One region of the Xanthobacter versatilis genome, then DNA from elsewhere that is predicted to be linked to it. Evidence: predicted binding sites of a transcription regulator. Region 1 holds the regulator's gene; the other holds the start of a gene.

Evidence for each region. The regulator PhoB, encoded in region 1, activates phosphate uptake and scavenging genes when phosphate is short. The targets are predictions, from matches to a motif close to TGTCATNNANCTGTCAT.
Region 2: the regulator PhoB is predicted to act here: its motif matches at 9,524-9,540, upstream of V5F66_RS19380 (Orn/Lys/Arg family decarboxylase).

What each region holds. Positions count from the first base shown of each region.
Region 1 covers NZ_JBAFVB010000015.1:53,019-68,819, forward strand. The annotation lists gene V5F66_RS21160 (gamma-glutamyltransferase family protein) at 1-1,156, opposite strand, end outside; gene V5F66_RS21165 (hypothetical protein) at 1,370-1,627, shown strand; gene V5F66_RS21170 (nitroreductase family protein) at 1,634-2,287, opposite strand; gene V5F66_RS21175 (cold-shock protein) at 2,871-3,551, shown strand; gene V5F66_RS21180 (hypothetical protein) at 3,588-3,848, shown strand; gene V5F66_RS21185 (exodeoxyribonuclease III) at 4,199-5,020, shown strand; gene V5F66_RS21190 (hypothetical protein) at 5,057-5,749, opposite strand; gene V5F66_RS21195 (ATP-binding protein) at 6,149-7,681, shown strand; gene pstS (phosphate ABC transporter substrate-binding protein PstS) at 7,805-8,845, shown strand; gene pstC (phosphate ABC transporter permease subunit PstC) at 9,043-9,999, shown strand; gene pstA (phosphate ABC transporter permease PstA) at 10,017-10,850, shown strand; gene pstB (phosphate ABC transporter ATP-binding protein PstB) at 10,913-11,737, shown strand; gene phoU (phosphate signaling complex protein PhoU) at 11,859-12,587, shown strand; gene phoB (phosphate regulon transcriptional regulator PhoB) at 12,671-13,372, shown strand; gene V5F66_RS21230 (flavin monoamine oxidase family protein) at 13,730-15,082, opposite strand; gene V5F66_RS21235 (flavin monoamine oxidase family protein) at 15,167-15,801, opposite strand, start outside.
Region 2 covers NZ_JBAFVB010000012.1:17,259-33,059, reverse strand. The annotation lists gene V5F66_RS19425 (alpha/beta hydrolase) at 1-208, shown strand, start outside; gene V5F66_RS19420 (xanthine dehydrogenase family protein molybdopterin-binding subunit) at 205-2,562, shown strand; gene V5F66_RS19415 (FAD binding domain-containing protein) at 2,559-3,422, shown strand; gene V5F66_RS19410 (xanthine dehydrogenase family Fe-S subunit) at 3,419-4,636, shown strand; gene V5F66_RS19405 (ABC transporter substrate-binding protein) at 4,668-5,828, shown strand; gene V5F66_RS19400 (branched-chain amino acid ABC transporter permease) at 6,011-6,883, shown strand; gene V5F66_RS19395 (branched-chain amino acid ABC transporter permease) at 6,880-7,923, shown strand; gene V5F66_RS19390 (ABC transporter ATP-binding protein) at 7,920-8,756, shown strand; gene V5F66_RS19385 (ABC transporter ATP-binding protein) at 8,749-9,453, shown strand; gene V5F66_RS19380 (Orn/Lys/Arg family decarboxylase) at 9,585-11,942, shown strand; gene V5F66_RS19375 (GNAT family N-acetyltransferase) at 11,976-12,536, shown strand; gene V5F66_RS19370 (amino acid kinase family protein) at 12,868-13,680, shown strand; gene V5F66_RS19365 (amino acid kinase family protein) at 13,693-14,526, shown strand; gene V5F66_RS19360 (hypothetical protein) at 14,687-15,100, shown strand; gene V5F66_RS19355 (SH3 domain-containing protein) at 15,097-15,801, shown strand, end outside.

The DNA of each region.
Region 1 (15,801 bases):
GCATCAGCACGCCGGTGGCGGGCAGAACGCAGCCCGAGCCGAACTCGAAGAAGATGGACTGGATGTAGGACACCACCAGCCCGGACTTGTCCGCCGCGCCGAGCCAAACCGTGTCGCCGCCGGCCTTGGCCTGCGGCCAGGGGAGGGCGCGGCCCATCTCGATGCCGTCAGCCCGTTTGGCGATGGCCTCGGGGGTGAGCAGGGCGGCAAGGTCGTGGGTGAGGTGATCATAGTCGCACACCACCTTGTCGCGCACCATGAAGGCGCGCTTGGTGGCCTCGATGAGGCCGTGCACGTGCTCGAAGCTGTCGCCGCGCTTTACCTTCAGCCGGTCGAACAGCGCGAGGATGAGCAGAGAGGCCAGCCCCTGTGTGGGCGGCGGGGCGTTGAACAGCCGGCCGACGCCGATGTCCACGGACAGCGGCGGGCGCTCCACCGCCGCATAGCGCTTGAGATCCTCTCGGGTGACCGGGCTGCCGATGCGCTCGAGGTCGGTCCCGATCTCGCGGCCCACGTCGCCGCGATAGAAATCGGCGAGGCCGGCGCGGGCGAGATGGTCCAGCGTATCGGCGAGGCGCTGCTGGCGCTGGAGCGTTCCCGCCTGCGGCACCGCCCGGTCCGCGGTGAGGAAGGCGGCGGCGAAGCCGGGCGCGTCTTCCAGTTCGGCCTTCTTCTGCGCCGTGAGGGCGGCCTGCGAGCGCGAGACGGCCACGCCCTCGCGGGCATGACGGACGGCGGGCTCCAGAAGCCTCTTGAGTGTCATGCGGCCGCCATGGACCGCGGCGGCCTCAAGGGCGAGGCGCCAGCCATCCACCGCGCCGGGCACGGTGACGGCGGCCAGCGGTCCCCGGGTGGGCACCGCCCCGAGGCCGAGCTCATGGTAGAAGGGAATGGTGGCGCGGGCGCCGGCGAAGCCGCAGGCCTCGATGTAGCGCACCCGTCCGGAGGGCTCGCGGATGAGCCAGAAGCCGTCGCCGCCCACATGGTTCATGTGCGGATAGACCACGGCGATGGCGGCGGCTGCCGCCACCATGGCCTCGATGGCGTTGCCGCCCTCGGCCAGCACCTCGCGTCCCGCCTCCGCCGCCAACTGGTGCGGGGCGGCGACCATGCCCCCCATGGCGTGAAGGCTCTCGTGGGCTTCGGCCGGCAGCATGCAAGGTCTCCTTCTCGGCGTTCCGGCGGGTCGGACTTGACCCGGCGGCGCGCGCGTCGCAGTTTCCCGACCCGTTCAGGACCAAGGCCTTCGGCATGAGCCGTGGCGTGGCGGGCGAGTCAGGCTCGATGGCTTAGGTATCATGGACCTGAGGAGTTTTGAGCCAGAGGTATAATCAGCGGCAGGCCTCGGTCGAAGCCGCGGGAGACGAAAATGGCGGGTTCGCAGGAAGCGGGTTCCAAGGTGGCGCGGCACGGCGGCAATCTCTTCACGGTCTTGAGCGCCACCGCGCTCATTGCCACCGAGGCCTTCGCCACGGCTGTCGCTGCCGGCTGGGCGCTGGCGGGCCTGCTCAATCTGGGCGATGTGGGCGAATACGCCCTGATGGGCCTGTTTTCGCTGGCTGCCGCCTATGTGAGTTTCGTTTATTTCCGCCGCGCCGTGCGCGTGGAAGCCTCTCTCGTCGTCTGAAATACCTCAGGGCGCCGGCCGCCAGCGCGTGACGATCTGGTCAAGCGGGGGGCGGGGCCGGTCTTCGGCCTGGGCTGCCGGCCGGCCGATATGGAGGAAGCCGGCCACCTGTTCCGTCGCCGCGACGCCGAGCAGTGCCGCGGCGTCCGGATCGCGACCGGGCCATTTCAGCAGCCACAAGGCGGAAAAGCCCATGGCGGTGGCCGCGACCACCAGATTCATTGCGGCGGCGCCCGCGGACAACACCTGATTGAACTGCGGAATCTTGGCCGCGGGATCGGTGCGGCTCACCACGATCACCGTCACCGGGGCGCGCAGCAGGTAGTCGCGCCACATATGGGCCTTCTCCGGCGCAAGCCCGGGGTTCTGCGCGGCATAGAGCGCGTCCAGAAGGTCGCCGGCAGCGGCGCGCGCCTCCCCTTCAAGCACGATGAAGCGCCACGGCACCAGCCGGCCATGGTCCGGCACCCGGGCGGCGATGGCGAGCATGCGGTCGAGCTCGACGGCGTTCGGACCCGGCTCCACCAACGCGCGCAGAGGCAGCGAGCGGCGCGTCTCCAGCAGCGCCAGCGTCTGCGGCGAGGGCTCGACCGCTATGGGCGCGAGCGGTGCCGTGGCGGGGCCGGTCTGGTGATGGTGGCGGGGAACCGATTGGGTCATGGGCTGTCCTGTCGGGGTGACCATCCGGGGCCGGAGCATGCGCCGGTCGGCGCGCGCCGGCCTCCGATCGGATAACGCATCCTGTTTTAAGGAGTGTAGAGGCGGATTCGGCTGTTGCGCCAGAAACGTGCCGGCCGGGCTCGGCGCGCGGAGAAAAACACCGGCGCGCGACAATAGAAAGAGACAATAGAAATGGAGTTGTTCCACGCCCGCCGACAGCGCGGAACCTCGTGCGGTCACGCTGCTTTTTCCAGGCAAACGCGCGCGCCGGCCGACCCGGGGGCAGGGTCCACGCCACCCCGCTCCACAGATGGGGCCTGGTCGCCCAACATTCATGTACCAAAGCGAGGCAGATGTGTTAGTCTGGTTGTTGGCCGGAGGAGTGCGCCCATTGTCATGGGTCCTGTTTCCGGCCTGTCCATTAGGCTGCGAGGCGAGACGCGGGTGGCTGGATTGAGCGTTGTGCGAAGGCGGATTTCAAGACGCCGGGAACGTGCAAGTTAAAGCATGAGAAACGCATTTCATCCGGCAGTGGTGGATGGCCCTAAGCCAAAATTGGCGACTGACCTCAACGGAAATACACATGAGCCGTAACCGAGACTTCCGAGAGCCGCGCCGCCGTGGCTTTGATGACGACTTTGCGCCGCCGCGTGATCGCGGCTTCGGAGGGGACCGTCCGTTTTCTTCGCCCAGCAGCAGCTTCAGCGCACCCGCCCCTTCCGGCCCGCCGATCGACGCTACCGTCAAGTGGTTCAACCCCGAGAAGGGCTTCGGCTTTGTCGAGCTCGCCGATGGCTCGGGTGACGTGTTCCTCCACGCGCGCGCCCTCGAGGCGGCCGGGCAGGAAAGCGTGCCTCCCGGCTCCAAGCTCTCGGTCCGCGTCGGCCAGGGCCAGAAGGGCCGCCAGGTGACCGAGGTCCTCGAGGTTGACACCTCCACGGCCGAGGCCGCGCCTGCGCGTCGCAGCTTCGGCGCCGGTCCCGGTGCTGGCGGCGGCTTCGGCGGCGCCCCCCGCGCCGGCGGCGCCGGCCCCCGTGCGGCCACCGGCCCCACCGAGGAGCGCGTCGGCACCGTGAAGTGGTACAACCCCGACAAGGGTTTCGGCTTCATCGCGGTGGAAGGCGGCGGCAAGGACGTGTTCGTGCACGTCACCGTCATCTCGCGTTCCGGCCTCACCGACCTGGCCGAAGGCCAGCGCGTGGTGGTGCAGGTGGGTCAGGGTCCCAAGGGTCCTGAAGCCCGCGGCATCGAGCTCGCCGACTGATCATTCATCCTCCCGCCGTCCTTCGGGACGGCGGGATTGGATCCACTGAACGGGCGAGGCTTCCCGCTTCGCCTGTTTTTGGCATTTCTGGAGTTCAAGACAAAAATGGCGCAACAGGCAGAGGCCGACCTTTCGAGCCTGCTCGATCGACTCAAGGCGGCTCAACGAGACCTGGTACTGACCGCAGCTAAGAGCACCGCCCTTCCTTCCGACGGCATGCTGCGCAAGATTTCCGAGCTGGAAGGCGCCATTGCCGCCACCGAGGCTCTCATCCAGGAAGAGGGCGACCGCCGCTGAGCGGACCCTCGCCCCGGCGCCCGGTCACCATCGCGTCCTGATCCGGCTTCGTCCGGCGCTGGAGCGCGTGGCTCATCATCATGCCGCGTGCGATCGAGCCTGAGGTCAGCCCCGACCCTGGGCGCAGGTCGTTTGCGAAACCTGGCCTTGAGGTGGGGAAACCAACGCCGGCCACCCGGGCGGCCCGACCTGCTCCGCGCGACTTCGTTCGCACACCGGTTTCACGCGCCTTTTCGCGTGGCTTTTTCGCGCGACTTGGCCGCAGCCGTTCCTTGGCAGGCGCCGCTTGCCTGCCGGCGGTGCCGGGGTGTAAGGCTCGCGGCATCCTTCCTTTTCAGTCCGCCATTGCCTTGCCCCTCACAATCTGCACCTGGAACATCAATTCCGTCCGCATTCGTCTCGACATCGTCCGTGCGGCGGTGGAGACGCTGCGGCCCGACATCCTGTGCCTCCAGGAAACCAAGTGCCAGGACGACAAGTTTCCCCTCGCCGCCATTCGCGACATGGGCTTTCCCCACATCGCCCTCAACGGGCAGAAGGGCTGGCACGGGGTCGCGACCTTCTCGCGCCGGCCGTTCGTCTCGGTGGAGAAGGGCGATTTCTGCGGCAAGGGCGATGCGCGCCACGTGGCGGTCACCCTCGCCCCCGAGCATGCGCTGGGCAAGCCGCTGACCGTGCACAATTTCTACGTCCCCGCCGGTGGCGACATCCCGGATCCGGAGCTGAACCCCAAGTTCGCCCACAAGCTCGCCTTCCTCGACGAGGTGACGGCCTGGCCGCCGCTTGCCGCAGCAGCGGCGGATGACGGGCGCCACGCGGTGGTGGTGGGCGACCTCAACATCGCCCCGCTGGAAACCGACGTGTGGGGCCACAAGCAGCTGCTCAACGTGGTCAGCCACACCCCCGTCGAGGTGGAAAGGCTGAACCGCTTCCAGGCCTCCGGCCCCTGGGTGGACGTGATGCGCACCTTCGTGCCGCCCACGGACAAGCTCTTCACCTGGTGGAGCTACCGCTCGCCCGACTACACCGCCAACGACCGCGGCCGCAGGCTGGACCATGTCTGGGCCAGCCTGAGTCTCGCGCCCTCCGCGCGGGCCATGACGGTGCTGAAGGACGCACGCGGCTGGGAAAAGCCCTCCGACCACGTGCCGGTGGCCCTCACCTTCGGCTGAGGCAACGGCGCCGCGCAGCCGCCCCGGCTTCCGGCGTCAGGGTTTCGGCGCGAGATCGAGCAGCGGCGCGCCGAGGTTGGGCAGCCCCAGGGCGGAGCCGATCTTGCCCTTCGGCACCTTGATCACCTGCACCCCCGACGGCAGCTGGAACAGCTTGGGATCCTGCGGCGCGCGGGTGAGCTTGAGCGCCTCGAACACCGTCTGCTTCTTGCCCTGCACCTCCACCTCGGTGCGCAGGGCGATGCCGTCCGGCGTGATGCAGGCGGTGGTGGGGCCCAGCGCCACGCCACCGACCGCGCCGGACGGGGCGTCGAGCTTCCACAGGTCGCAGGCCTCGCCCGCCACCTGGCTTTCGCCCACCCGCAGGCCGGAGCCGCTGAGCGCGCCGAGGGCATATTCGGGCGGCAGCTCCATCTCCACCGCCATGTTGGGCAGGTTGGGGGTGCGCACCACCATGCGGCGCGCCCTGAGGTCGATGATGCCCACGATGCTGCCGGGCACGTTGGGCTTGGTCATCTCCACCCGCATCCGGCCCTGACTGTGGGCGAGATCCATGCTGCCGCCCCGGCGCAGGTCGGCGCTCAGGGCGAAGTCCACCGTCGGCAGCGGCACCGGGTCCGCGCAGGCCGCGCCCAGTCCGAACAGCGTCCCGGCCAGAACGGCGGTGACGGACACGGTGAACGCAACGGGGCCGTGCCGCGTTGCCCGGCACGATTGGGGCTGTCGCATGGTCGGGTCCTCCGCTTGAACCTCCTCATAGCAGATGGGGGCCGGGGCGCGATCGGTTTTGGATGCAAAGGGAAGGGTTTCAATCCAAAGGGTGAATCGCGGTGCCCGCCCCCGGCGAGAGCCGGCGCGCTGCGCCGTACCCGTGCCTTGGAGCGATGATAGTGCTCAAATGGAGCCATCCGATGGCTTGTCGGTTGGCCATTCTCTGGTGCCGGCGCACCGGCATCGTCGCTCCGGCGGTGGGTTTGCCGGCTGTGGATCTCCTTACGATCACGCGCAAGCTGTCGTAATGGCTTCGTTGAGCGGCTCCAGCATTCAGGTGAGCGGACGCCAAAGGGCGATTCGCCCGGCTGGCGCCGGAACGGCGCCCAACACAGACGCCCGGGAGGCGCGAAGAGGATGGCGATGGCTGGACCCGAGCGGGATATGGATCTCCAGCCCGCTGCGGCACCCCGCGGTGGGCCTGCTGGCGCCAGCGGCGGGCGGGAGCCGGTGGCCGCTGAAGCTCAGGCGCGCGCAGCGGAGGTTGGCGCCGTCGTGGTGAAGGGACCCGAGTCGAGCGCGCCGACGCCGGGGGCCCCCGATGCCGCTTCACTCCCGGCGGGCAGCCCGACGCAGCAAGGCGCGAAGCAAGGCCCACGTCGGCGGTCGCTCCTCCTCGTGGCCGCCCTGGCGCTGGTCGTCGTCGCCGGGGTGGTCCTCGGCGCGCTCGATCCGCTGCTCGCCACGCTCATGGTGGCGTTGCTGGTGGCGCTCCTGTTCAGCCTGCCTCAGATCCCTTCTCTCCCCGCCCTTCCGGAGGCGCCGCCCTTGCCCCCGCCGCCCGCGCCGCCAGTGCGCGGCGATGCCCAGGCGGCGGCGGTGGTGGCCGCCCTGCCGGAGCCGGCCCTGCTGCTGTCGGCCACCGGCGAGATCATCACCGCCAACGAGCGCTTCACCCTCGCCATCGGCACCACCCGGGTGGGTGATCCTTTGTCCTTCGTGGTGCGTGTGCCGGAGGTGCTGGACGCGGTGCGCGCCGCCGCCGAGGACGGCCTGCCGCGGCGGGTGGAATTCGCCGAGCGCATCCCGCTCGATCGCTGGCTGGAGGCCCATGTGGTGCCGCTGCGGCTGGAGGCCCACGCCGGCATCCGCTCCGGCGGGCGGCGGGCGGCGGATGTGCCGGACGCGGTGCTGCTCACCTTCCGCGACCTCACCCAGCAGCGCCGGGTGGAGCAGATGCGGGCCGATTTCGTGGCCAATGCCAGCCACGAGCTGCGCACCCCGCTCGCCTCCCTGTCCGGCTTCATCGAGACACTGCAAGGCCCGGCGCGCAACGATGCTCCGGCGCGCGAGCGCTTCCTCGCCATCATGGCGGCTCAGGCGCGGCGCATGTCGCGGCTCATCGACGACCTGCTCTCCCTGTCGCGGATCGAGCTCAACGCCCATGTGCGGCCGCAGACCAAGGTCGATCTCGGCGGCATCCTCGCCCATGTGTGCGACACCCTCTCCCCCCTCGCCAGGGATCGCGGCGTGACGCTGGATCAGGTGAAGGACGCCGTGCCGCTGGAGGTGCTGGGCGACCGGGATGAGCTGATCCGCCTGTTCGAGAACCTCGTGGAGAATGCGCTGAAATATGGCGCCCCCGGCAAAAGGATCGAGGTCCGCCTGTTCCGCGAGAATGGTACGGCGGTGGTGAGTATCCGCGATTTCGGTCCCGGCATCCCCCCCGAGCACCTGCCGCGCCTCACCGAGCGCTTCTACCGGGTGGACGTGGCGGCGAGCCGCGACCAGGGCGGTACGGGGCTGGGGCTCGCCATCGTCAAGCACATCGTGGCCCGCCATCGGGGCCGGCTGGGCATCGATAGCGTGCTGGGCGAAGGCGCAACCTTCAGCGTGCGCCTTGACGCTTTGCCGGGTCCGGAAAAAAATGGCGGGCAGACAGCCGCTTAGAGCGTCATCTCCGTGTCACGCGGTCGTCATAGAACCTTGGCTGACCGGGGCTAAGAGTCCCGAGCCCAATGTTGCCCCGGCGTCAGGCCTGGACCGGCAGCGGATTTGGCAAGGAGAATTACCGTGAAGCTCACCACCGCACTCGGCGCAATCGCCGTGGCAGGCACGCTGTTCGCTGGCAGCGCTCAAGCCGTCGATTTCACCGGCGCTGGCGCCTCCTTCCCGGCCCCCGTCTATCAGGCCTGGGGCGCGAAGTTCAAAGAGAAGACCGGCAGCACGCTGAACTACCAGTCCATTGGCTCGGGCGGCGGTCAGAACCAGATCATCAACCGCACCGTGGATTTCGGCGCCTCCGACGCCACCGTGCCCGGCGAGAAGCTCGCCTCCAACAACCTGCTCCAGTTCCCGACCGTGATCGGCTCGGTGGTCGCCACCGTCAATCTCGACGGCATCGTCACCAACCAGCTCAAGCTGACCGGCCCGGTGCTCGCCGACATCTATCTCGGCAAGATCACCAAGTGGGACGACAAGGCCATCACGGACCTCAACCCCGGCGTGAAGCTGCCGTCTTCGGCCATCGTGCCGGTGTACCGCTCGGACTCCTCGGGCACGACCTCGATCTTCACCTCCTACCTCTCGGCGGTGAGCCCCGACTGGAAGTCCAAGGTGGGCTCCGCCACCTCGGTCCAGTGGCCCACCGGCGCGGGCGCCAAGGGCAACGAAGGCGTGACCGGCACCGTCAAGAACACCAAGGGTGGCATCGGCTACGTGGAATTCATCTACGCCGCCGCCAACAAGCTGGTGGTGACCCAGCTGCAGAACAAGGCCGGCAAGTTCGTCAGCCCTGAAGTGGCCGGCTTCCAGGCCGCCGCCGCCTCTGCCGACTGGAAGGGCGCCAAGGACTTCGCCGCGTCCATGATCGACGCCCCGGCCCCCGAGGCGTGGCCGATCGTCAGCCCCACCTACATCCTTCTGCCGAAGGACCCGAAGAACGTCGAGGCTTCCCGCGAAGTCATGAAGTTCTTCCAGTGGGCCTACACTAAGGAAGGCGCCGAGATCGCCGAGGGCATGCACTACATCGCGCTTCCCGAGTCGGTCGTGAAGCAGGTGGAAGAAGCCCTCAAGAGCGAGATCAAGGGTCCGGACGGCAAGCCCGTCCTCTGATCCTGGCACTCATCTGCGCCGCCCCCACCGGGGCGGCGCTTCTTTCTTGACTGGGTGCGCGTTTCCTTCCGCCGTGGGGCGGGCGGCGGCACCCAGATGACGGGCGGCGCGACAGCGCGTTGAGCCCTGGCTTCGGATCAGGCCGCCGGCTGCGGCGCGCGGGGGACAGGCATCCAATGGACGCGACGGTGGATAGCATGGGGTCTGGATCGGTCCAGCCCATCACCAAGGCGAAGGCGACCGGCCGGATCTCCGACCCGATCTTCGTCGGCCTCTTGTGGGCGAGCGGCATCTTCGTCCTCGTCCTGCTCGGCCTGATCATCGCCGAGCTGTTCCAGGGCGGCCTGCCGGCGCTGAAGCATTTCGGGCTCGACTTCATCTGGTCGCCCGCGTGGAACCCGGTGACCGAGAATTACGGCGCCCTGGTGATGATCTACGGCACGCTGTTCAGCGCCATCATCGCCGTGGTGGTGGCCCTGCCGCTCTCCTTCGGCATCGCCTTCTTCCTCACCGAGATCGCCCCCCAGCCGCTGAAGCGGCCCATCGGCGTCGCGGTGCAACTGCTCGCCGCCGTGCCTTCCATCATCTACGGCATGTGGGGCTTCTTCGTCATCGTCCCGCTGATGGCCGCCTATGTGCAGCCGCCGCTGATCGATACCATCGGCAACCTGCCGATCATCGGCGCCCTGTTCGCCGGCCCGCCGCTGGGCTCCGGCATGTTCACCGCCGGCCTCATCCTCGCGGTGATGATCCTGCCCTTCATCACTGCCATGTTCGTGGAAACGCTGGAATCGGTTCCGCCCATGCTGAAGGAATCCGCCTACGGCATCGGCGCCACCACCTACGAGGTCTACAAGAACGTCTCGGTGCCCTACGGCAAGACGGCCATGGTGGGTGCCATCATGCTGGGCCTCGGCCGCGCCCTGGGCGAGACCATGGCGGTCACCTTCGTCATCGGCAACGCCACGCGCATGTCGGCCTCCCTGTTCGCGCCGGGCGCCACCATCGCCTCCACCATCGCCAACGAGTTCCCGGAAGCGGGGATCGGGTCCCTGAAGCTGACCTCGCTGCTGCAGCTCGGCTTCATCCTGTTCGTCATTTCATTCATCGTGCTGGCTCTGTCCCGGGCGCTCGTTCGCTCGCGGCTCGACTGATCAAGGAGCAGGCAATCATGGCCTCCCTCGCCGCGCGTCGCGCCAAGGACACCACCGTCAAGGCGATCTCGACGGGCTTTGCCGTCCTCGCCATCTTCCTCCTGGGCTGGATCCTGTGGACCTTGGTGTCCCGCGGGCTGCCCGCCCTCGGCCTCAACGTGTTCACGCAGGTCACCAAGCCGCCGGGCCAGAACGGCGGCCTTCTGAACGCCATCGTCGGCTCACTGATCCAGATCGGCATCGCCCTCATCATCGGCGGGCCCATCGGCATCTTCTGCGGCACCTTCCTCGCCGAGAACGGCAAGGGCACGAAGATCGGCTCCGCCGCCCGCTTCGTGAACGACATCCTGTTGTCGGCGCCCTCCATCCTGGTGGGCCTGTTCATCTACACCCTGCTGGTGGTGCCGTTCGGCGGCTTCTCCGGCTGGGCCGGCTCGCTGGCGCTGGCCATCCTGGTGATCCCGGTGATCGTGCGGACCACGGAGGACATGCTGAACCTCGTTCCCGTGGGCCTGCGCGAGGCCGCCTTCGCGCTGGGCGCGCCGCAGTGGAAGGTGGTCATGTTCATCACCTGGCGGGCGGCGCGGGCGGGCATCGTCACCGGCATCCTGCTCGCCATCGCCCGCGCGGCCGGCGAGACGGCGCCGCTGCTGTTCACCTCGCTCGGCAACAACGCCCTGTCGACCGACCTGTCGAAGCCCATGGCGAGCCTGCCCATCGCCATCTACCAGTTTGCCGGCAGCCCGTTCGACGACTGGGTCTCGCTCGCCTGGGCCGGGGCGCTGCTCATCACCGTGGGCGTGCTCGTGCTCAACGTGGCGTCCCGCCTGTTCCTCGCGCGGAGCCACTAGGTCGCCCTTAGGTTCCCGCGGACCCGAACCCTTCCGAATTCATCCTCCGAAGCGAGGCCAAAATGACTTCAGCCGTCGATCCCACCTTCAACCTCTCCTCCTCGGTCGCCGCGCGCCCCGATGCGCTGGCGGCCCCCGCCAAGATCAAGGTGGAGAACCTGCAGTTCTACTACGGCAGCAACCATGCGCTGCGGAACATCAACTTCCAGGTGCCGGAAAAGCGGGTGACCGCCATGATCGGCCCCTCGGGCTGCGGCAAGTCCACCCTGCTGCGCGTGTTCAACCGCATGTACGACCTCTACCCCGGCCAGCGGGCCGAGGGTGCGGTGCTGTATGACGGCGTGAACATCGTCGGCAAGGAGCTGGATTCCACCATCGTGCGCACCCGCATCGGCATGGTGTTCCAGAAGCCGACCCCGTTCCCCATGTCCATCTATGACAACATCGCCTTCGGCGTGAAGCTGCACGAGAAGCTCACCAAGGCGCAGATGGACGAGCGCGTCGAGTGGTGCCTGCGCAAGGCCGCCATTTGGGACGAGACCAAGGACCGCCTGCACACCTCGGCGCTCGGCATGTCCGGTGGCCAGCAGCAGCGCCTGTGCATCGCCCGCACCATCGCGGTGCGCCCCGAGGTGATCCTGCTGGACGAGCCCACCTCGGCCCTCGACCCCATCTCCACCTCGAAGATCGAGGATCTGATCGACGAACTGAAGCAGGACTTCACGATCGTCATCGTCACGCACAATATGCAGCAGGCCGCGCGTTGCGCCGACATCACCGCCTTCTTCTATCTCGGCGAGCTGATCGAGGTGGCGCCTTCGGACGTGATCTTCACCAATCCGAAGGAGATCAAGACGCGCGACTATATCACCGGCCGCTTCGGCTGAGGGTTCAGGCAGCGTTGCGGCCAGTCCGCCGCGACGCTGCCTCCTGTTTTTGCTTTAGTGCATTTTCGTCACGCGAGCCTTTGCCCGCTTCGCCGGAAAATGCTTGAGAAGGATCATTCCGATGCCGGAGCATACCGTTTCGTCCTTCGACCAGGAGTTGAAGGAAATCGGCCGCAAGGTGGTGGAGATGGGCGGCCTCGCCGAGCGGCTGGTGGCCGATGGCGTGTCCTCGCTCATCAAGCGTGACGGCGCCCTGGCCCAGAAGGTGGTGCTGCTCGACAGCACCGTGGACCAGATGCAGCGCGAGATCGAGGATCGCGCAATCCTCGTCATCGCCAAGCGCCAGCCGGTGGCCAACGACCTGCGCGAGATCGTGTCGGCGATCCGCATCGCCAACGACCTCGAGCGCATCGGCGACTTGGCCAAGAACGTGGGCAAGCGTGTCATCGCCATCGAGGGCGAGTATCATCCGGCCAAGCTGGTGCGGGGCGTGGAGCACATCTCCGACCTGGTGCTGGAACAGCTGAAGGAAGTGCTCGACGCCTACGCCGCCCGCAACGAGGCCAAGGCGGTGGAAGTGTGGGGCCGCGACGGCGCCATCGACACCATGTACACGTCCCTGTTCCGCGAGCTCCTCACCTATATGATGGAAGACCCGCGCAACATCTCCGTGTGCACGCACCTGTTGTTCTGCGCGAAGAACATCGAGCGCATCGGCGACCACGCGACCAACGTCGCGGAGATCGTCTATTACATGGTCACGGGCCAGAACCTGCCGGAGAGCCGTCCCAAGGCGGATGCTTCCAGCGAGACCACCCTGGCCTTTCCCGGTCGTTCCGCCCAGGCCTGATGGGCTGAGCGGACGTGATGGCTGCTCCCGATCCGGATCCACCCGGGTCGGGCGGCCGAAGTAGTGAAGACAGGTGATAGACAGTGCCGGCGCATATTCTGATCGTCGAGGATGAGGAGCCCCTGACCCTCCTGCTCCGCTATAATCTGGAGTCGGAAGGCTACGGCGTGGAAAGCGTCGGCCGCGGCGACGAGGCCGAGACGCGGCTGCGCGAGAGCGTGCCCGATCTCGTCATCCTCGACTGGATGCTGCCGGGCCTGTCCGGCATCGAGCTGTGCCGGCGCCTGCGCACCCGTCCCGAGACCGAGCGCTTGCCCGTGATCATGCTCACCGCCCGCGGCGAGGAGACCGAGCGCGTGCGCGGCCTCGCCACCGGCGCCGACGATTATGTGGTGAAGCCGTTCTCGGTGCCCGAATTGCTCGCCCGCGTCCGCGCCCTGCTGCGCCGGGCCAAGCCGGAGCACGTGGCCACCCTGCTGCGGGCCGGCGACATCGAGCTCGACCGGGAGACCCACCGGGTCCACCGTGCCGGCCGCGAGGTGCATCTCGGCCCTACCGAGTTCCGCCTGCTCGAATTCCTCATGCAGAGCCCCGGCCGCGTGTTCTCCCGCGAGCAGTTGCTCGACGGGGTGTGGGGCCAGGATGTCTATATCGACGAGCGCACGGTGGACGTGCATGTGGGCCGCCTGCGCAAGGCCATCAACCGCGGCCGCCAGTCCGATCCCATCCGCACCGTCCGTGGCGCCGGCTATTCCTTCAACGAGATGTTCGCCCGCTCCCATTGAGGGACGGCGCCTTACGACGAGGGAGCGCCGTCACCCTCCGGCTTGACCGGAGGGTCCATGGAACGGCCGGGATGCTGCGGCCGGGGTTTGGACAAGCGGCGAGATGAACCCTCCGGTCAAGCCGGAGGGCGACGATGGTGAGATGAGCGGGAAGCGCCGGTCTCCCCCTGTCCCGCTTGCGGGCGAGGGCAGGGTGGGGCGAGCGGTGCCTTTGCCTGGTGCAACCGGTGAGGAGGGAGAGGGCCTGCCCCCTCCCCAACCCTCCCCCGCACGCGGGAGAGGGGGTGGCGGCGGCTCTTTCCAAACCCGGCCACGCCCCCCGGTCCATTGGTCCCAATGGCCTGCCTCGGCGCTCTCCTAACCCGAGCGTACCCCGATCAGCCCCAGCACCTGCCGCGCCGCCCGCTCGCCTGACAGCCAGGCGCCGCCCACGGTGCCCCAAAGGGTCTCGTGGGCGTGTTCGCCGGCGAACACCATGCGGCCGCCCACGGTCTCGATGAAGGCGCGGCGCATGTTGCCGTAGCCGGGCAGGGCGCAGGAGAAGGCGCCGAGCGCATAGGGCTCCTTGCTCCAGCGCGTGGCGTGCACCTTGCCCATCCGCGCCGCGGTGTCGGCGCCGAACTCCCGCGTCAGCGCCTCCTTCGCGAAGGCTGCCGCCGCCTCGGGCGCGGCGTTGGCGAGGCCGGTGGCGACGTCGCCCGCCACGTCCAGCGTATAGAGGTCGGTGCCGCCGATGCGGGCGCGCATCATATAGGCGCGCGGGCCGTCGGCTTTGAAATAGACGGTCTCGTCCGCCGCGAAGCCGGCCGGGTTGCGCGGCAGGCGGAAGGCGATGTGGTCGTAGGCGCCAAGGGTGATCTTCTCCACCGCCATGCGATAGCGCGGCTGGAGGTTGGGCAGGATGCGCAGCCTGCCGCTGGCGATCACGCTCGGCGGCACGGCGACGATGACAGAGCGCCCCTGAAGGGTGCCCTTGTTGGTCTGCACGGTGACGAGGCGGCCGGTCAGTTCCACGCTGCGGGCCACCGTCTCCAGCCGCACCGTCAGCGGCCGCGCCAGTTGGGCCACCAGCGTGCCGATGCCCTGGCGGCAGATCTCCTCCCCCTCGCGCTCCTCGGCGCGGGCGAAATCCACCGTGGAGACCTGATCGAGATCCTTGGCGCAGCCGATGGGCCCGACCACGAAGCGGGCGGTGTGTCCCCACGGTCCGAGGTCGGGCAGGGCGCGGGCAGCGGGCATGTCGCGCCCGGCATCGCCGGCGGCGCCGATGGCGCGCTCGGCGCGGCGCACCGTGGCGACGAAGGCCTCGTAGTCCGTATCGCGGGCCTCGCGCCCGTTCACATAGAGCCGGCCGCCCTCGGGGGCACGGACGATGTCGAGCCCTTCCGCCCGTCCATAGGCGGCCATGGGGCGGGCCGCCGGCATGTTGAGCCGCGCCGCACCGAGGTCGAGGGGCACGCCGAACACGGCGGTGTCGGTGACGGTGCGCCCGCCCACCCGGTTCGTCGCCTCGATGAGCACGTAGGAGCGTCCCGCCTCGGCGATGCGCCGCGCGGCGGAGATGCCGGCGGCGCCGGCGCCGATGATGATGACATCCGCCTCGCCCTGCTGGCCAAGCGCGCGGGTGACGCCCAGCGGGAGGGCGCCGAGGGCGGCGCCTCCGGCAAGGAAGGCACGGCGGGTGAGGGGGGAAAGGCGCGGATCGGTCACGGGCCGGACGCTAGCATGGCCCGCGCGCGCGGGGGAGGGGGGCCTCGGCGCCGCGCCATCGGTCCTGGCCCTCCGGCGGCGGGCCTACCCCAGCACGCCCAGTGCCTGCCTGGCCGCCCGTTCGCCGGAGAGCCAGGCCCCGCCCACCGAGCCCCACAGGGTTTCATGGGCGTGCTCGCCGGCGAAGATCATGCGGTCGGAGAAGACCTCCATGAAGGCCTGGCGCATGTGGGCGTAGCCGGGCAGGGCGCAGGTGAAGGCGCCGAGCGCCCAAGGCTCGCGGCTCCAGCGGGTGGCGTGCACCTTGCTCACCTTCGCCGCGGTGCGGGCGCCGAACTCATGGGTCAGAGCTTCCAGGAGGAAGGCGTGCGCGGCCTCCGGCGGGCTGTTGGCGAGGTCCTCGGCGACGGCGCCGGCCACTTCCAGGCTGTGGAGGCTGCCGCCGTTGATGCGGGCAAGCAGGCCGTAGGCCCGCGGCCCCTCCACCTTGAAATAGATGAGTTCATCCGCCTTCAGCCCGGCGGGGTTGCCCGGCAGATCGAAGGCGATGTGGTCGTAGGTGCCGAGCGTAACGGTCTCGACCGCAGTGCGGACGCGCTCCGGCAGGCGGGGCAGGATGCGCAGCTTGCCGGCCGCGATCACGCTGGGCGGCACGGCGATGATGACCACCCGGCCCCTGAGCGTGCCGCGATCGGTGGCAACCGACACCAGGCGCCCAT
Region 2 (15,801 bases), on a different contig from region 1:
GCTGGCCATCGCCTACGGCACGGCGGAACTGCCGGCGCTGGTGCAAGACTCCCGTGCGCTTGCCGCCCGGCGGACGGCGGCCCATGCGCCAGGAGCGCTGCTGCCCATCGCCGGCGCCAACCACTTCTCCATCCTCGACGAATTGCGCCGCCCCGACGGCCAGCTGGTGCGCGCCGCCCTCGACCTGATGCCGGGAGCCGCCGCATGAGTGAGACCCAGATGCACGAAGGCGTCGGCGCCCGTCTTCCCCGCAAGGAAGACGACCGGCTGATGCGCGGGCGCGGCCAGTTTATCGCCGATATCCGCATGACCGGCATGCAGGACGTGGCCTTCGTCCGCAGCCCTTTGGCCCATGCCCGCATCCGCGCCATCCACGTGCCGGACGACCTGAAGGGCCGCGTCTTCACCGCCGCCGATCTCGACGGGGTGAAGCCCATCCGCGCCGTCTCCGGCCTGCCGGGCTTCAAGGTGTCCGAACAGCCGGTGTTGGCCCTCGGCAAGGTGCGGCAGGTGGGCGAATTGATCGCCATATGCGTCGCCGACACCCGCGCCGAGGCCGAGGACATGGCCGCCCGCGTGGAGCTGGATCTCGAGGAGCTGCCCGCCCTCCACAACATGCTGGAGGCGCGCAAGCCCGGCGCCCCCCTCGTGCACGAGCATTGGGGCGACAACGTCTTCCTCGAAAGCCTCGTGAACATCAATATCGAGGCCGCCTTCGACGCGCCGGTGAAGGTCTCGCGCACCATTTCCACCGCGCGCCAATGCATGGCCCCCATCGAGGGGCGCGGCGCCATCATCCATTTCGACCACCGCAGCGACCAGCTGGTGGTGCACACCGCCAGCCAGATGCCGCACATCGTGCGCTCAGGCCTCTCCGAATGCCTCTCGATGGAAGAAGGCCAGATCCGCATCATCTCCCCGGATGTGGGCGGTGGCTTCGGCTACAAGGCCATCCTGCTGGCGGAGGAGGTCTGCCTGGGCTGGCTGGCGCAGAAACTGCGCCGCCCGGTGCGCTGGCTGGAAGACCGGCGCGAACACCTCACCGCCAACGCCAATTGCCGCGAACACCACTACGAGATCACGCTTTATGCCGAGCGCGACGGGACGTTGCGCGGCATCGACTGTGAGGCGAGCGTGGATAGCGGCGCCTATTCCGCCTATCCCTTCTCCGCGTGCCTTGAGGCCGCGCAGGTGGCGAGCATCCTGCCCGGCCCCTACGACTTTCCCGCCTACCGCTGCCGCACCTGGTCGGTGGCCACCAACAAGTGCCCGATCCTGCCCTATCGCGGCGTGGCGCGCACCGGCGTGTGCTTCGCGCTGGAAGTGGCGCTGGATGCGCTGGCTGCGGAGCTGGGCCTTGCCCCCGAAGTGGTGCGGCTGAAGAACCTGGTGCGGCCCGAGCAGATGCCGTTCGACAACATCACCAACAAGCATTTCGACAGCGGCGATTATCCGCAGGCGCTCCATCGTGCCCTCGATGCCATCCAGGTGGAGGCGGTGCGCGCGCGCCAGACGGCGGGCGAGGCGGATGGCCGGCGCATCGGCCTCGGCCTCTCCATCTATTGCGAGCAGGCGGCGCACGGCACCTCGGTCTATTCCGGTTGGGGCATTCCCATGGTGCCCGGCCACGAGCAGGCCGGCGCACGCCTCACCCCCGACGGCGGGCTGGAACTGCGCATCGGCGCCCATTCCCACGGCCAGGGGCTGGAGACCACGCTGGCCCAGGTGGCGCACGAAATCCTCGGCATTCCCGTCGCCCGCACCCGGCTGGTGCACGGCGACACCGCCATGACTCCCTATTCCACGGGAAGCTGGGGCTCGCGGGTGATGGTGATGGCGGGCGGGGCGGTGGCCACCGCCTGCACGGAACTCGCCGAGCGTGTCCGGCGCATCGGCGCCCACATGCTGCAGGCGCCCGTGGATCAGGTGCGTCTCGAAAACGGGCGCGTGGTCGGCCCGGCGGGCGATGTGACCATCAGCCAGATCGCCCATACCTGGTACCGCCGCCCGCAGGACCTGCCGGCGGACGTGGATCCCCACGGGCTGGAAGTGACCGCCGGCTACAAGCCGCAGCGCGACAGTGGCACCTTCAGCTATGCCGCCCATGCGGTGGTGGTGGCGGTGGATCCGGAGCTGGGCGAGGTGGAGATCCTCGACTACGTCATCGTGGAAGATGGCGGCACGCTGGTGAACCCCATGGTGGTGGACGGGCAGATCCTCGGCGGCCTCGCGCAGGGCATCGGCACGGCGCTTTACGAGGAAATGCCGTTCGACAGCTCCGGCCAGCCGCTCGCATCGACGCTGGCGGACTATCTGCTGCCCGGCGCGCCGGAAGTGCCCCTGCCCTTCATCGATCATATGGCAACGCCCTCGCCCTACACGACATTCGGCGTGAAGGGCATCGGCGAAGGCGGTGCCATCGCGCCGCCGGCGGCCATCGCCAACGCCATCAACGACGCGCTGCGCCCGCTGGGAAGCGAGATGCTGCGCGCGCCCGTCACCCCGCGCCGCATCGTCGAGAGCGTGCTTGCGGCCCGCGCCAACGGCAGGAGCGCCGCATGAAGCCCGCGCCCTTCCGCCTGGAACGTCCGCGCGACATCGCCGGTGCCACGGCTCTCCTCGCCACCGGCGGCGACGGGGCGAAGGCCATGGCCGGCTCTCAGTCCCTCGGCCCCATGCTGAACCTGCGCCTCGCCGCGCCCGATCTGATCGTGGACCTCACCGGCATCGAGGCCTTGCGCACGGTGCGCGAGGAGCCGGGCCACATGGTCTATGGCGCCCTCGTCACCCATGCGGACGTGGAAGACGGGCGCGTGCCGGATGTGGGCGCGCACATCCTGCGCCGGGTGGCGGGCGGCATCGCCTATCGCGCGGTGCGCAATCGCGGCACCATGGGCGGAAGCCTTGCCCATGCCGACCCCGCAGCCGACTGGGTGAATGCCCTGTCCGCCCTCGGCGCCGAAGTGGAGATCGCCGGCCCTGCCGGCACCCGGCGCCTCACCCTGGCGCAGTTTTTCACGGGCGCTCTTTCGACCGCACTGGCGGCCGGGGAAATCCTCGTCGCCGTGCGGGTGCCCAAGGTGCCCGCCTCCGCGCGCTTCGGCTATGTGAAGCACTGCCGGAAGGTGGGCGAGTTCGCCCACGCCATCGGCGCCGTGCTGGTGGACCCGGCAGCGGGAACCTGTCGCGCGCTGATGGGCGCCATCGACGCCCCGCCCCTCGTCTTCCCCGATGCCGGCTTCCTCTTTGGCGGCCGCATCGATGCCGGTTTTGCCGCCCGCTTCGACGCAGCCGCCGCCGACGCCGCCCTCACCGCCGCCGGCATGGACGATGCGGTCGACCGCCACGTGCATGTGGAGGTGCTGCGCCGCGCCGCTGCGCAGGCGGCGAACCTCTTCACCGAGACGCGGAGCGCCGCATGAACGCCCTGCCCCGGCCGGAAGGCACAGCCCTTGGCGCCTCGCCCATGATCACCCTCACCCTCAACGGCCGCTCCGTCGCTGCGACGGCGGAAGCGCGCACCAATCTCGCTGATCTGGTGCGGGATACGCTGAACCTCACCGGCACCCACATTGGCTGCGAGCATGGGGTTTGCGGCGCCTGCACCATCCTGGTGGACGGCGAGCCGGCCCGCGCCTGCATCTCGTTTGCCGCCGCCTGCCAGGGCGCGGACGTGGTCACCATCGAGGGGCTCGACGATGACGCGGTGACCGCAGAGCTGCGCGCCGCCTTCAATCGTGAGCACGCCCTGCAATGCGGCTTCTGCACGCCGGGCATGCTGGTCTCGGCCCGCGACCTGGTGCTGCGCCTGCCGGAAGCGGACGAGGCGCGCATCCGCCTCGGTCTTGCGGGCAACCTGTGCCGCTGCACGGGTTATGCCGGCATCGTCAAGGCGGTGGCCTCGGTCATCGCCGCGCGGCGGGCGCAGGGCATCGGCCCGCTTACGGCCGAACGGCGGCTCGGGCCGGTGGGCGCGCGGGCCGGCGGGGCGACGGCAATCGCCGTTCCACTGGCGACCGTGGCCGCCCTCGCAGCGCCGGCTGCGGCTCCACTCACCGTCGGCGAAAACTTCATCCCCGCCAACAGTTTCGAGCAGGGCTTCGAGGTACCGTTCCCACCCGCCGACGTGTTCGCCTTCTTCGGCAGGATCGAGGACGTGGCAGCCTGCCTGCCGGGCGCGGTGATCGACGCCAGGCCGGCCGCCGATCTGGTGGAAGGCGGCATGCGGGTGAAGCTCGGCCCCATCGGCACCACCTTCCGCGGCACCGCGCGCATCCGCCGCGACGAGGCCACCTCCAGCGGCACCATCCACGGCGCCGGAGGGGACGGCCGCTCGCGCACCGAGGGCGAGATCCGCTATCGCGTCCTGCCGGGGACGACACCCGGCTCGGCCCGGGTGGCGCTCAGCGTGGGCTACACGCTGAAGGGCCCGCTCGCCCAGTTCGGCCGGCCGGGCCTCGTGCGCGAGGTGGCGGGCCGGCTCATCGCCGATTTCGCCGCAAATCTTGAGGCCCGCCTTTCCGGCGCGCCGGCGCCGGCGGCGACAGGCCCCGGCCTCAACCCGCTCAAGCTGCTGACAGCCCTGATTTCCCAACGGCTCGGCGCCCTGTGGCGCCGCATCCGCCCCGCTTCCTGACCCTGACTGCCCAATGAGACTGGAGACCATCATGATGATTTCGCGCAGGACGACACTCGCGGCCCTCGCCTTCAGCCTCCTCGCCGGCACGGCGATGGCCGCCGACACCATCAAGATCGGCGTCAACGAGCCCCTCACCGGCGCCTTCGCGGCCTCCGGCACCTATGTGGTGAACGGCGCCAAGATCGCCGCCGACGAGATCAACGCGAAGGGTGGCGTGCTTGGCAAGAAGATCGAGCTCGTCATCGAGGACAACAAGAGCAACCCCACCGAGGCTGCCTCGGTGGCGGAAAAGCTCATCACCTCCGACAAGGTGCCGGTGCTGATGGGCTCCTGGGGCTCCAGCCTGACGCTGGCCACCATGCCGAAGCTGGAGGAATACCAGGTGCCCATGCTGGTGGAGACCTCCTCCTCCGGCAAGATCACCACCTCCGGCAATCCCTTCATCTTCCGCATCTCGCCGCCGTCCTCGGTGGAGGCCGACGCGTTCGAGCCCATCGCCAAGAAGCTCGGGCTGAAGAAGGTGGACTTCCTCGTCATCAACAATGACTGGGGTCGCGGCGCCGCGGCTGACTTCTCCAAGATGCTGAAGGCCAACGGCGTGGAGGTCGGCCTGACCGAGACCATGGACCAGTCGGCCCAGGACATGAGCGCCCAGCTCTCCAAGCTGAAGGCCTCCGATGCCGACACCATCATGGTGACCAGCGCCGTTGACCAGCTGACCCTGCTGTTCAAGCAGATGGCCGCCCTCGGCCTGAAGAAGCGCGTCATCACCACCGGCGGCTCGCAGAACCCGGACCAGATCATCGCCCAGGCGGGACCTGCGGCCGACAACACCATGCACCTCACCACCTTCCTGCCCTGGTGGCCGGAGAAGACCCCGAACCCCGAGGCCACCGCCTATTTCCTCGGCGAGTGGAAGAAGCGCGGCTTCGAGTTTGCCGGCGCCACCGAGAGCTTCCGCGGCTATGACGGCATCCGCACCGTGGCGGCTGCCATCGCGGCCGGCGGCGGCACCGATCCCGCCTCCATCCAGAAGGGTTTCTGGAAGGTCGACATGGTGGGCCTCAACGGCCCCATCAAGTTCGCCAAGAGCGGCCCGGCCGGCAAGGAGAGCGGCCAGTCGAAGCCCAACGTGTACCTGATCGAGATCACCGACGGGAAGGTGAAGCAGGTTCAGCTCGGCGGCTGATGCCCGCCCTCGACCGGCGCTTCCCCCGCCTTTGCGCGGGGGCGCCGGGGTGGGGGATCGGGTGCCGTCAACTGCCCTGATCGCAAACCTTCCCTCACCCCGCTCCCGGTTCCCCTCTCTAGGTTTCCCGCTTCCGTGGCCCGCAAGGCCGCACCGCCTCGAATGCCAGACGGACAGGCCAGATGGACCAATTGCTGCAACACATCCTGAACGCGCTAGTGCTGGGTGGCACCTATGCGCTGCTGGGCATCGGCCTCACCTTGATCTTCGGCATCATGAACGTGGTGAACTTCACCCACGGCGCGCTCTACACCTTTGGCGGCTACGCCATGTATCTGGCGGCGGTGGCGCTGGGCCTCAACTTCTTCGTCGCGCTCCCTGTGGCGCTGGTGGCGGGCCTGCTGCTCGGGGCCTTCATCGAATTCACGCTGCTGCGGCCGCTGCGCCGCTCCGACATCGACACCACCATGCTGGTGATGATCGGCGCCGGCATCATCATGCAGTCGGGCACGCTTTGGATCTTCGGCGGCGTCGCCAAGGCGGTGCCGACCCCGTTCCCGGCACAGCCGCTGGTCATCGGGCCGGTGTCCTTGTCCTACGTGAACCTGTTCGTGCTGGCGGCGGCGGTCGCCCTCATCGCCATCACCTATTTCACCATCAACGGCACCAAGCTCGGCCGCGCCATGCGCGCCACCTTCCAGGACCACGACACTGCGGCGCTGATGGGAGTGAACGTCTCCCTCATCTACACCGCCACCTTCGCCATCGGCTCGGCGCTGGCGGCGGCGGCCGGGGCGCTCCTGGGGCCGGTCTATGTGGTGACCCCGCAGATGGGCGAGCTGGCGGCTGTGAAGGCCTTCGCCATCGTCATCCTCGGCGGGCTCGGCTCCATCTCCGGGGCGACCATCGGCGGCTTCATCCTCGCCTTCGCCGAGGAGCTGGGCGCCGGCTACATCTCCTCGGGCTATCGCGACGCCATGGGCTTCCTCATCATCATCGCGGTGCTGCTGGTGAAGCCCACCGGCCTGTTCGCCCGCGCGGAGCGGATCGGATGACGCGCTTCATCGCCCCCCTCTTCCTCGTGGTCTTCGCCCTGGTTCCGCTCGGGCTGAAGGATCCCTACCTGCTCAATGCCCTCATCATCACGGGCATCCTCACCATCTGCGCCATGAGCCTGAACCTGCTGCTCGGCTTCACCGGACAGCTCAGCCTCGGGCACGTGGCCTTCTTCGGCATCGGCGCCTATGTGAGCGCGCTTACTGCGCTGGGCTTCGACGTGAGCCTGCCGTTCGGCCTGCGGGTGACCCACGAGGGCGGATCGCCGCTGATGGGCTTCGTGCTGGCCGTCGGCCTTACGGGACTGTGCGGCTATCTCATCGGCCGGCTGTCGTTCCGGGTGCGGGGAGCCTATTTCGTCATCGTCACCATCTCGTTCGCCGAGGTGGTGCGGCTGGTGGCGCTGAACTGGGTGGAGCTGACGCAGGGCCCGCTCGCCCTCACCGCCATCCCCAACATGGTGCTGCCGGTGCCCGGCCTCGGCGACGTGGCGCTGCGCTCCAAGATGCAGAACTACTACCTGGTGCTGGCGGTGGCGGCGGTGAGCTACCTCGTCATCGCCCGGCTGGTGGCCTCGCGCTTCGGCCGGGCCATGCGCGGGCTGAAGGAGAACGAATCCCTCGCGCTCTCCCTCGGCATCAACGCCACCCGCACCCTCACCGTGGCCGCCACCATCTCCGCCGCCATGGCCGGGGCGGCGGGCAGCCTCTATGCCCATTACATCCGCATCATCGATCCCGACGTGTTCCTGTTCTCCTACACCGTCACCATGGTCATCATGGTGGTGTCGGGCGGCAAGGGCACGCTGGCCGGCCCGCTGGTGGGCGGCATCCTGTTCGGCCTGCTGCCGGTGGCGCTGCGGCCGGTGATGGCGCCGGAAGCGCAATGGATCGTCTACGGCGCCATCCTCATCGCCATCCTGTTCCTCATGCCGCGGGGCATCGTGCCGGCTCTGGAGAGCCTCGCCCTCCGCCGCGGGCCTGCGGCCGCCGAGGCCAAGATCGCGGCAAAGAGCGCCAAAGCGGGAGCCAACCCATGAGCACGCGTGAGAGCACGCCCATGAGCCATCCTGCGGGCATGGCCATCCTCAATGTGGAGCATGTGGGCATGCGGTTCGGTGGCCTCACCGCCATCGCCGACCTGCATTTCGACGTGCACGCAGGCGAGATCGTGAGCCTCATCGGCCCCAATGGCGCCGGCAAGACCACCGCCTTCAACATCATGACCGGCTTCCTGAAGCCAACCCAGGGCCGGGTGCTGTTTCGCGGGCAGGACCTCTCCCAGACCCGGCCCAACGAGATCGCGCGGCTGGGCCTGGCCCGCACCTTCCAGCGCACCAGCGTGTTTGCCGACGACACGGTGCGCGACAACGTGCTCATCGGCCTCAACCGCCATGGCGACGTGGCGCTCCTCGACCGCCTGTTTCCCACCCCGCGCGGCCGGCGCGCGGAAGCCGCGGTGCGCGAGCGGGCCGACGCCATCCTCGACCTCGTGGGCCTTGCCGCCCGCGCCGACGAGAAGGCGGGATCGCTGTCCTACGGCGAGCAGCGCCTGGTAGGCTTCGCTTTGGCGCTGGCGGTGGAGCCGAAGATGCTGCTGCTGGACGAGCCGGTGTCGGGCATGAACGCCTCCGAGACCCAGGGCTTCGTGCGGCTCATCCGCAAGGTGCGGGACGAGGGCGTCACCATCCTGCTGGTGGAACACGACATGCCCATGGTGATGGAAGTCTCCGACCGCATCGTCTGCCTCAATTACGGACGCCTGATCGCGGAAGGCCCGCCGGCGGCGATCCGCGCCGATCCCAAGGTGATCGAGGCCTATCTGGGCAAGAGCGCCGCCAAGCTGGAGCATAAGGAGCCGGTCCATGCTTGAGATTTCCGATCTCGTCTGCGGCTATGGGCAGGTGGCGGCGCTGAAGGGCATCTCGCTCACCGTCGGCCAGGGCCAGCTCGTCGCGCTGGTGGGCGCCAACGGGGCGGGCAAATCCACCACCCTGCGCTCCATCTCGGGCCTCGTTCCGGCACGCGGCGGCGCAATCCGGCTGGAGGGGGACGACGTGACCCGCGCCGGCCCGCAGCGCATGCTGCGCCTCGGCGTTGCCCATTGCCCGGAAGGCCGGCGGGTGTTCCCGCACATGAGCGTCGCCGACAACCTCGCCATGGGCGCCTATCTGCGCCCGAGCGATGCCGCCCTCCGGGACGACTACGCCCGCATCTACGCCACCTTCCCGCGCCTCGCCGAGCGGCGCGCGCAGATGGCGGGCACCCTTTCCGGCGGCGAGCAGCAGATGCTGGCCATCGGCCGGGCGCTCATGTCGCGCCCCCGGCTGGTGCTGTTCGACGAGCCCTCGCTCGGGCTCGCGCCCAACATCGTGGAGCAGATGTTCGCCATCATCGGTTCCATCCGCGATGCCGGCACCACCGTGCTGCTGGTGGAGCAGAATGCCTTCGCGGCACTGGAATTGTGCGACTACGCCTATCTGCTGGAGGCCGGCCGCATCGTGAAGTCCGGCACCGGCGCTGAGCTGATCGACGATCCGCACGTGCGGGCGGCTTATCTCGGCAGCTGATCTCCCGCCGGGGAACGCCCTGTCTCCCGCAGGGGCAGGAGCGGGGGCGGACGGAGGATGGCCACACTTCTGTCGCCCGCTTGTCACGGAAGGAGTCGACATCTCCCGCCGGATCAGATCGGGTGCCCCACATGGACTATTTCAAGCGATTCAACTTCCTGTTCGCGACCCCGGTGTTCGACGCCGAGGATCTGGAGGGCGCCCGCTACAACCAGATCGTCGCGGAGATCGAGCGTTCCGGCTTCGAGGTGGTGAAGGCCCGCAACCTCGAAGACGCCGAGATCGCGGTGCAGACCGATGCCGCCATCGGCTGCATGCTGGTGGACTGGGGCAAGAAGGGGCTGGAGGGCAAGACCGCCGCCCTCATCAACCTGATGCGCCGACGCGGCCTCGACTTCCCCATCATCCTGCTGATCCGCCGCAAGCGCTTCGAGGATGTGCCGGTGGAGGTGCTGGACTTCATCGACGGCTACGTCTTCCTCTCCGAGGAAACCCCCGCCTTCATCGCCAAGAACCTCATCAGCCGGCTCAAGCAATATGCCGAGACGCTGAAGACCCCCTTCTTCGGCGCGCTGGTGGACTATGCCGAAGAGGGCAACCAGCTGTGGACCTGCCCCGGGCACAATGGCGGCGTGTTCTATTCCCGCAGCCCCATCGGCCGGGTGTTCATGGAGCATCTGGGCGAGGCGGTGTTCCGCGACGACCTCGACAATTCCGTGCTCGACCTCGGCGACCTCCTGACCCACGAGGGCCCGGCGCTGGCGGCGCAGAAGGAGGCGGCGAAGATCTTCGGCGCCGAGAAGACCTATTTCGTCCTCAACGGCACCTCAACCTCCAACAAAGTTGCGCTTTCGGCCCTCGTCACCGACGGCGACCTGGTGCTGTTCGACCGCAACAACCACAAGGCCGCCCACCACGGCGCGCTGATGATATCCGGCGGCATCCCGGTCTATGTGCCCACCGTGCGCAACGCCCATGGCCTCATCGGCCCCATGGACTTCGCCGCGCTGGACGAGACCGCCCTGCGCGAGCGCATCCGCACCCATCCCCTGGTGAAGGATCCGGACGCGTGGCAGAAACCGCGCCCGTTCCGGGTGGCGGTGGTGGAGCAGTGCACCTATGACGGCACCATCCACAATGCCGAGATGATCCTCAAGGCCATCGGCCACCTCGCCGACTACATCCTGTTCGACGAGGCGTGGGCGGGCTTCATGAAGTTCCACCCGCTCTATGCCGGGCGCTTCGCCATGGGCCTTGCCGATCTCGGCCCCGATGCGCCGGGCATCATCGCCACCCAGTCGACCCACAAGCAGCTGGCGAGCTTCTCGCAGGCCTCCCAGATCCACATGAAGGACCGGCACATCACCGGCCAAAAGCGGCGGGTGGAGCACCGGCGCTTCAACGAGAGCTTCATGCAGCACGCCTCCACCTCGCCCTTCTATCCCTTGTTCGCCTCCCTCGACGTGGGCGCGCAGATGATGAAGGGCCGGTCCGGTGAAGTGCTGTGGGACGACACCATCCGCCTCGGCATCGAGCTCAGGAAGAAGATCCGAGCCGTGCGCCGCGAGTTCGAGGAGAAGGAGCTTCGCCCCGAGCGCCGCTGGTTCTTCGAGCCGTTCGTGCCGGACCGGGTGGCCATCCCCGACGTGTCGAGCCCCGGCGCGGTGCATGAGGTGCCGTGGGAAAGCGTCGCCACCGATCTCCTCGCCACCAACCCCGCCTTCTGGCACCTGACCCCCGGCGCGGCCTGGCACGGCTTCGAGGGCATGGCGGCGGGCTTCGCCATGACCGACCCCAACAAGCTGACCCTTCTGACCCCCGGCTTCGACCGCACCACCGGCGCCTATGCCGAGCACGGCATCCCGGCGCCCGTGGTGGCGCAATATCTGCGCGAGAACCGCATCGTCGCCGAGAAGAACGACCTGAATTCCCTGCTGTTCCTGCTCACCCCTGGGGTGGAGGCATCGAAGGCGGGCACGCTCATCTCCGGCCTCGTCGCCTTCAAGAAGCTGCATGACGAGAATGCGCTGCTGGAAGAGGCGATCCCGGAATTTTTCCGCCGTCGTCCCGCCCGCTATGGGGGCGTGCGGCTGCGCGACCTGTGCGGGGAGATGCACCGCTTCTTCCGCGCCGCCAATGTGAGCACGCTCCAGGCCATGCAGTTCCGCGCCGCGCACCTGCCGGACATCGCCCTTTCGCCCCACGACGCGGCCCGCTGCCTGGTGCGCAACGACGTGGACTACCTGCCCATCGACGCCATCGACGGCCGCATCGCGACCACGCCCTTCGTGGTCTATCCGCCGGGCATCGCCACCATCGTGCCGGGCGAGCGGCTGACCGAGCGGGCCAAGCCCATGATCGACTATCTCAAGATGTTCGAAGCCAGCTTCAACACGTTCCCCGGCTTCGACGTGGAGATCCAGGGCCTGTATCGCGAGACGGATGCATCCGGCCGCGTGCGGCTCCATACTTACGTCGTCGCGGAATAGGCTTTGGTCAGCTTGGGAGTGTCGGATCCATCCATGGAGCAGGAGCAAGCTGTCGTCGTCCGCCCCTCGCGGGAAGCGGACGTGGATGCCATGCTGGCGATCTATCGCCACCATATCCGTCGCGGCGTCGAGGAAGGCGTGGACGATGGCGACACGCCGCAGCCCGACGACCTGCGCGAGCGCCGCAAGAACCTGAAGAGCCGGCGCTTCCCCCACCTCGTCGCAACCCGCGGCGAGGTGGTGGTGGGCTATGCCTATGTGGTGCTGTTCCGCAAGCGGCCGGCCTATCGCTACAGCGTCAAGCACTCGATCTACGTGCACCACGCGCATCTCGGTGAGGGCATCGGCCGCCACCTCATGCGCGGGCTGATCGATGCCTGCGCGGCGGCCGGATTCCGCCAGATGATCGGCTATATCGACGCCGACAACACCGCCTCGCTGACCCTGCACGAAAAGTTCGGATTCGTGCGCGTGGGCCATCTGCCGGGGGTGGCCTATCGCTACGGCCGCTGGTCGGACAGCGTGATGGTGCAACGCTCGCTGGGCCCCGGCTCCACCACCCCGCCGCCGCCGCTGCCCCTCTCCACCCGCTGAACCGGGAAACTCAGCGGGGGCCGCCTCTTTCGCCCGGCTTTTGCAGCCACCCGGAGCGTGCGCCGCATTACCGCAAGGACAAGCGCGCGCAGCGCCAATCGAACGCAGTCAAGCTTATCAAGCGAATTGCTCCAATTTTGCGCCGGAAGGTCTCGAAGCGTGTGGCCTGGACGTCGGGACCCGCTCCGAAGTCCCTAATTGTGCGTTCTGTGTCGTTTTTTCCCGACCGGCAAAAAGGTACGCAATTATCGCATATTGCCGGGTCGAGCTGCGGGGCGTATCGAACCCCCTAGAAACAAAAGCAATACATAGAACGACGAAAGGCACCTCCATGGCCAATACGACGGCGGAGCTCGAAGCGCTCCTCTCGCAGCGATCGCTGACCGACGCGCAGCTTCTGGCGGCGGCGGAGACCTCGGCGGACTTCCGCATCCTGCCGGACGCGACCGTGCTCAAGATCGGCGGGCAGAGCGTCATCGACCGCGGCCGCGCCGCCGTCTACCCGCTCATCGACGAGATCGTCGCCGCCCGCAAGAACCACAAGCTGCTCATCGGCACCGGCGCCGGCACCCGCGCCCGCCACCTGTATTCCATCGCGGCGGAGCTGAACCTGCCGGCGGGCGTGCTCGCCCAGCTCGGCGCCTCGGTGGCCGACCAGAACGCCGAGATGCTGGGCCAGCTGCTGGCCAAGCACGGCATCTCCAAGGTGGACGGCGCCGGGCTCTCGGCCGTGCCGCTCTACCTTGCGGAAGTCAACGCCGTGGTGTTCGGCGGCATGCCGCCCTATTCGCTGTGGACGCGCCCCGCCCCCGAGGGCGTCATCCCACCCTACCGCACCGACGCCGGCTGCTTCCTTCTGGCCGAGCAGTTCGGCTGCAAGCAGATGATCTTCGTGAAGGACGAGAACGGCCTCTACAGCGCCAACCCGAAGACCGACAAGGACGCCACCTTCATCCCGAAGATCTCGGTGGACGAGATGAAGGCCCGGGGGCTCGCCGACTCGATCCTTGAGTTCCCCATGCTCGACCTGCTCAAGAAGGCGCGCCACGTGCGCGAGGTGCAGGTCGTGAACGGCCTCATCCCCGGCAACCTGACCCGCGCGCTCGCCGGCGAGCATGTCGGCACCATCATCACCGCGAGCTGAAGAAGAACTGCCATGTCTGATACTTCCAACGGCATCAAGCACGTCGCCTCGCCGCTCGCGCGCCAGACCCTCCTCGACGGCCAGCTCACCCGCCCCGTCGCCGGCGTCAAGCCCATCCGCCTGCTGCCCTGGCTGCAGGTGGTGAAGATCGGCGGCCGCGCCATCATGGATCGCGGCCCGAAGGCGATCCTTCCCATCGTGGACGAGATCCGCAAGCTGCTGCCCGAGCATCGGCTGCTGATCCTCACCGGCGCCGGCATCCGCGCCCGCCATCTCTATGGCGTCGGCCTCGACCTCGGCCTGCCGGTGGGCTCGCTCTCCCCGCTCGCCGCCAGCGAAGCCGGCCAGAACGGCCACATCCTCGCCTCGCTGCTGGCGCCCGAAGGCGTCTCCTACGTGGAGCACCCGACCATCGCGAGCCAGCTCTCGATCCATCTCTCCGCCGCCCGCGCGGTGGTGGGCAGCGGCTTCCCGCCCTATCACCACCACGAGTTCCCGGACTCGCGCATCCCGACCCACCGGGCCGACACCGGCGCGTTCCTGCTCGCCGATGCGCTGGGCGCGGCGGGCCTCACCATCGTGGAGGACGTGGACGGCGTCTATTCCACCGATCCGAACGGTCCTGACGGCGCCTCGGCGAAGTTCCTGCCCGAGGTCAGCGCCGCCGACCTTGCCGCCAGCGAGGGCACGCTGCCCTTCGACCGCGCGCTGCTCGACGTGATGGCCACCGCCCGCCACATCGAACGGGTGCAGGTTGTGAACGGCCTGGTGCCGGGCCGCCTCACGTCCGCCCTGCGCGGCGAGCGTGTGGGCACCATCGTCCACACCGCCGCCCGCCGCAACTGAGCCGACGCACCGGCTTCGACCCCTCACCCCCCTCCTCCGGGAGGGGGGCCTGCGAGCCATGGTTCCGCTGGCATCCTGCCCTGAATCGCCCCGGCTCGCGAAAAACGCCTGAAACACAAAGGTGCTACCGACGCGGCCCTTACGGAGCTGGGAGCACCCGATGGCCATTTCCACACTTATCACCGGCAAGACGCGCACCGGCACGACACGGAGCTGGTCGCGCACCGCGCGCCGCCTCGTCGGCACCCTCGTGGTGGCCGGCACCCTTGCCTGCGGGATCGCAAGTGCCGCGGCGGAGCAAGCCGTCAGCCTGTTCAAGATCATCACCGTGCGCGATGAGATCGTGGTGGGGGTGGGACCGCAGGATGCCGCAGCCCTCGGCGGCAGCGATGTCACTGCGGTCGGGCGCGCGCTCAAGGGCGGCGGCGAGCTCACGGTCTGGCAATATGCCGTGCGCAAGGCGCCGGACGGCGAGCTGGAGCAGGCGCCGCTGCGCCGCATCAGCATCATCGGCAACGACAGCCTGCGCGTTGAGCCCTATGCCACCCCGCTGCGGGTGGTCGCCCCCAAATGAGCGGCATCCGGAAGGCGCAAGGCCGGACGGCCCTGCTCCGCATCACCCTCGCCTCCGGCCTCGCCCTCTGGCTTTCGGCACCGCTCGCGGCGCGGGCGCAGGAGGCCACGGTACAGGAGGCCACCTGGCTCGCGGAGGCGAAGGCGAAGCTGCCGGCCATGCTGGTGGCGGGGCGCATCATCCGCCTCGACGAGGAGGCGCGGAAGGCCACCATTGCCGTGTTTCCCGCCGGAGCGGATTCGCCCGCCGCCCCCGGCAGCGTGTTCACGCCCCTCCAGGTGATGGAGGTGGATCTCAAGTCGGACAACGGCACCCTCGCCGTGGCCATGACCACCGTGCGCCCCCGCCGGCCCGACGAGGCAAGCGCCGACGACGACAGCGAGCCCTACCAGGCCGAGCTGCGCGCGGCATTGGCACCCAGGCGCAAGACGGAACCGCAGGTGGAACCGTGCCGCATCAAGGGATGGGCGCTCAACGACACCCGCCACAGCCTCGCGGTGCGCGCCGCGCCATCGGCGCAGGCGAAGGTGGTGGGCCATCTCGCGCCGGTCCGCGTCACCCCCGAGTCCGGACAGGGCTCGGAAGAGGGGTGGCGGGTGGAATTCGACATCACCGGCTACAGCCACGGCTGGTTCCGCATCGCCAAGGCGACATCGCCCGGCACGCCTTATGGCGACCCGCCGCCCAGGCGCTATCCAAGG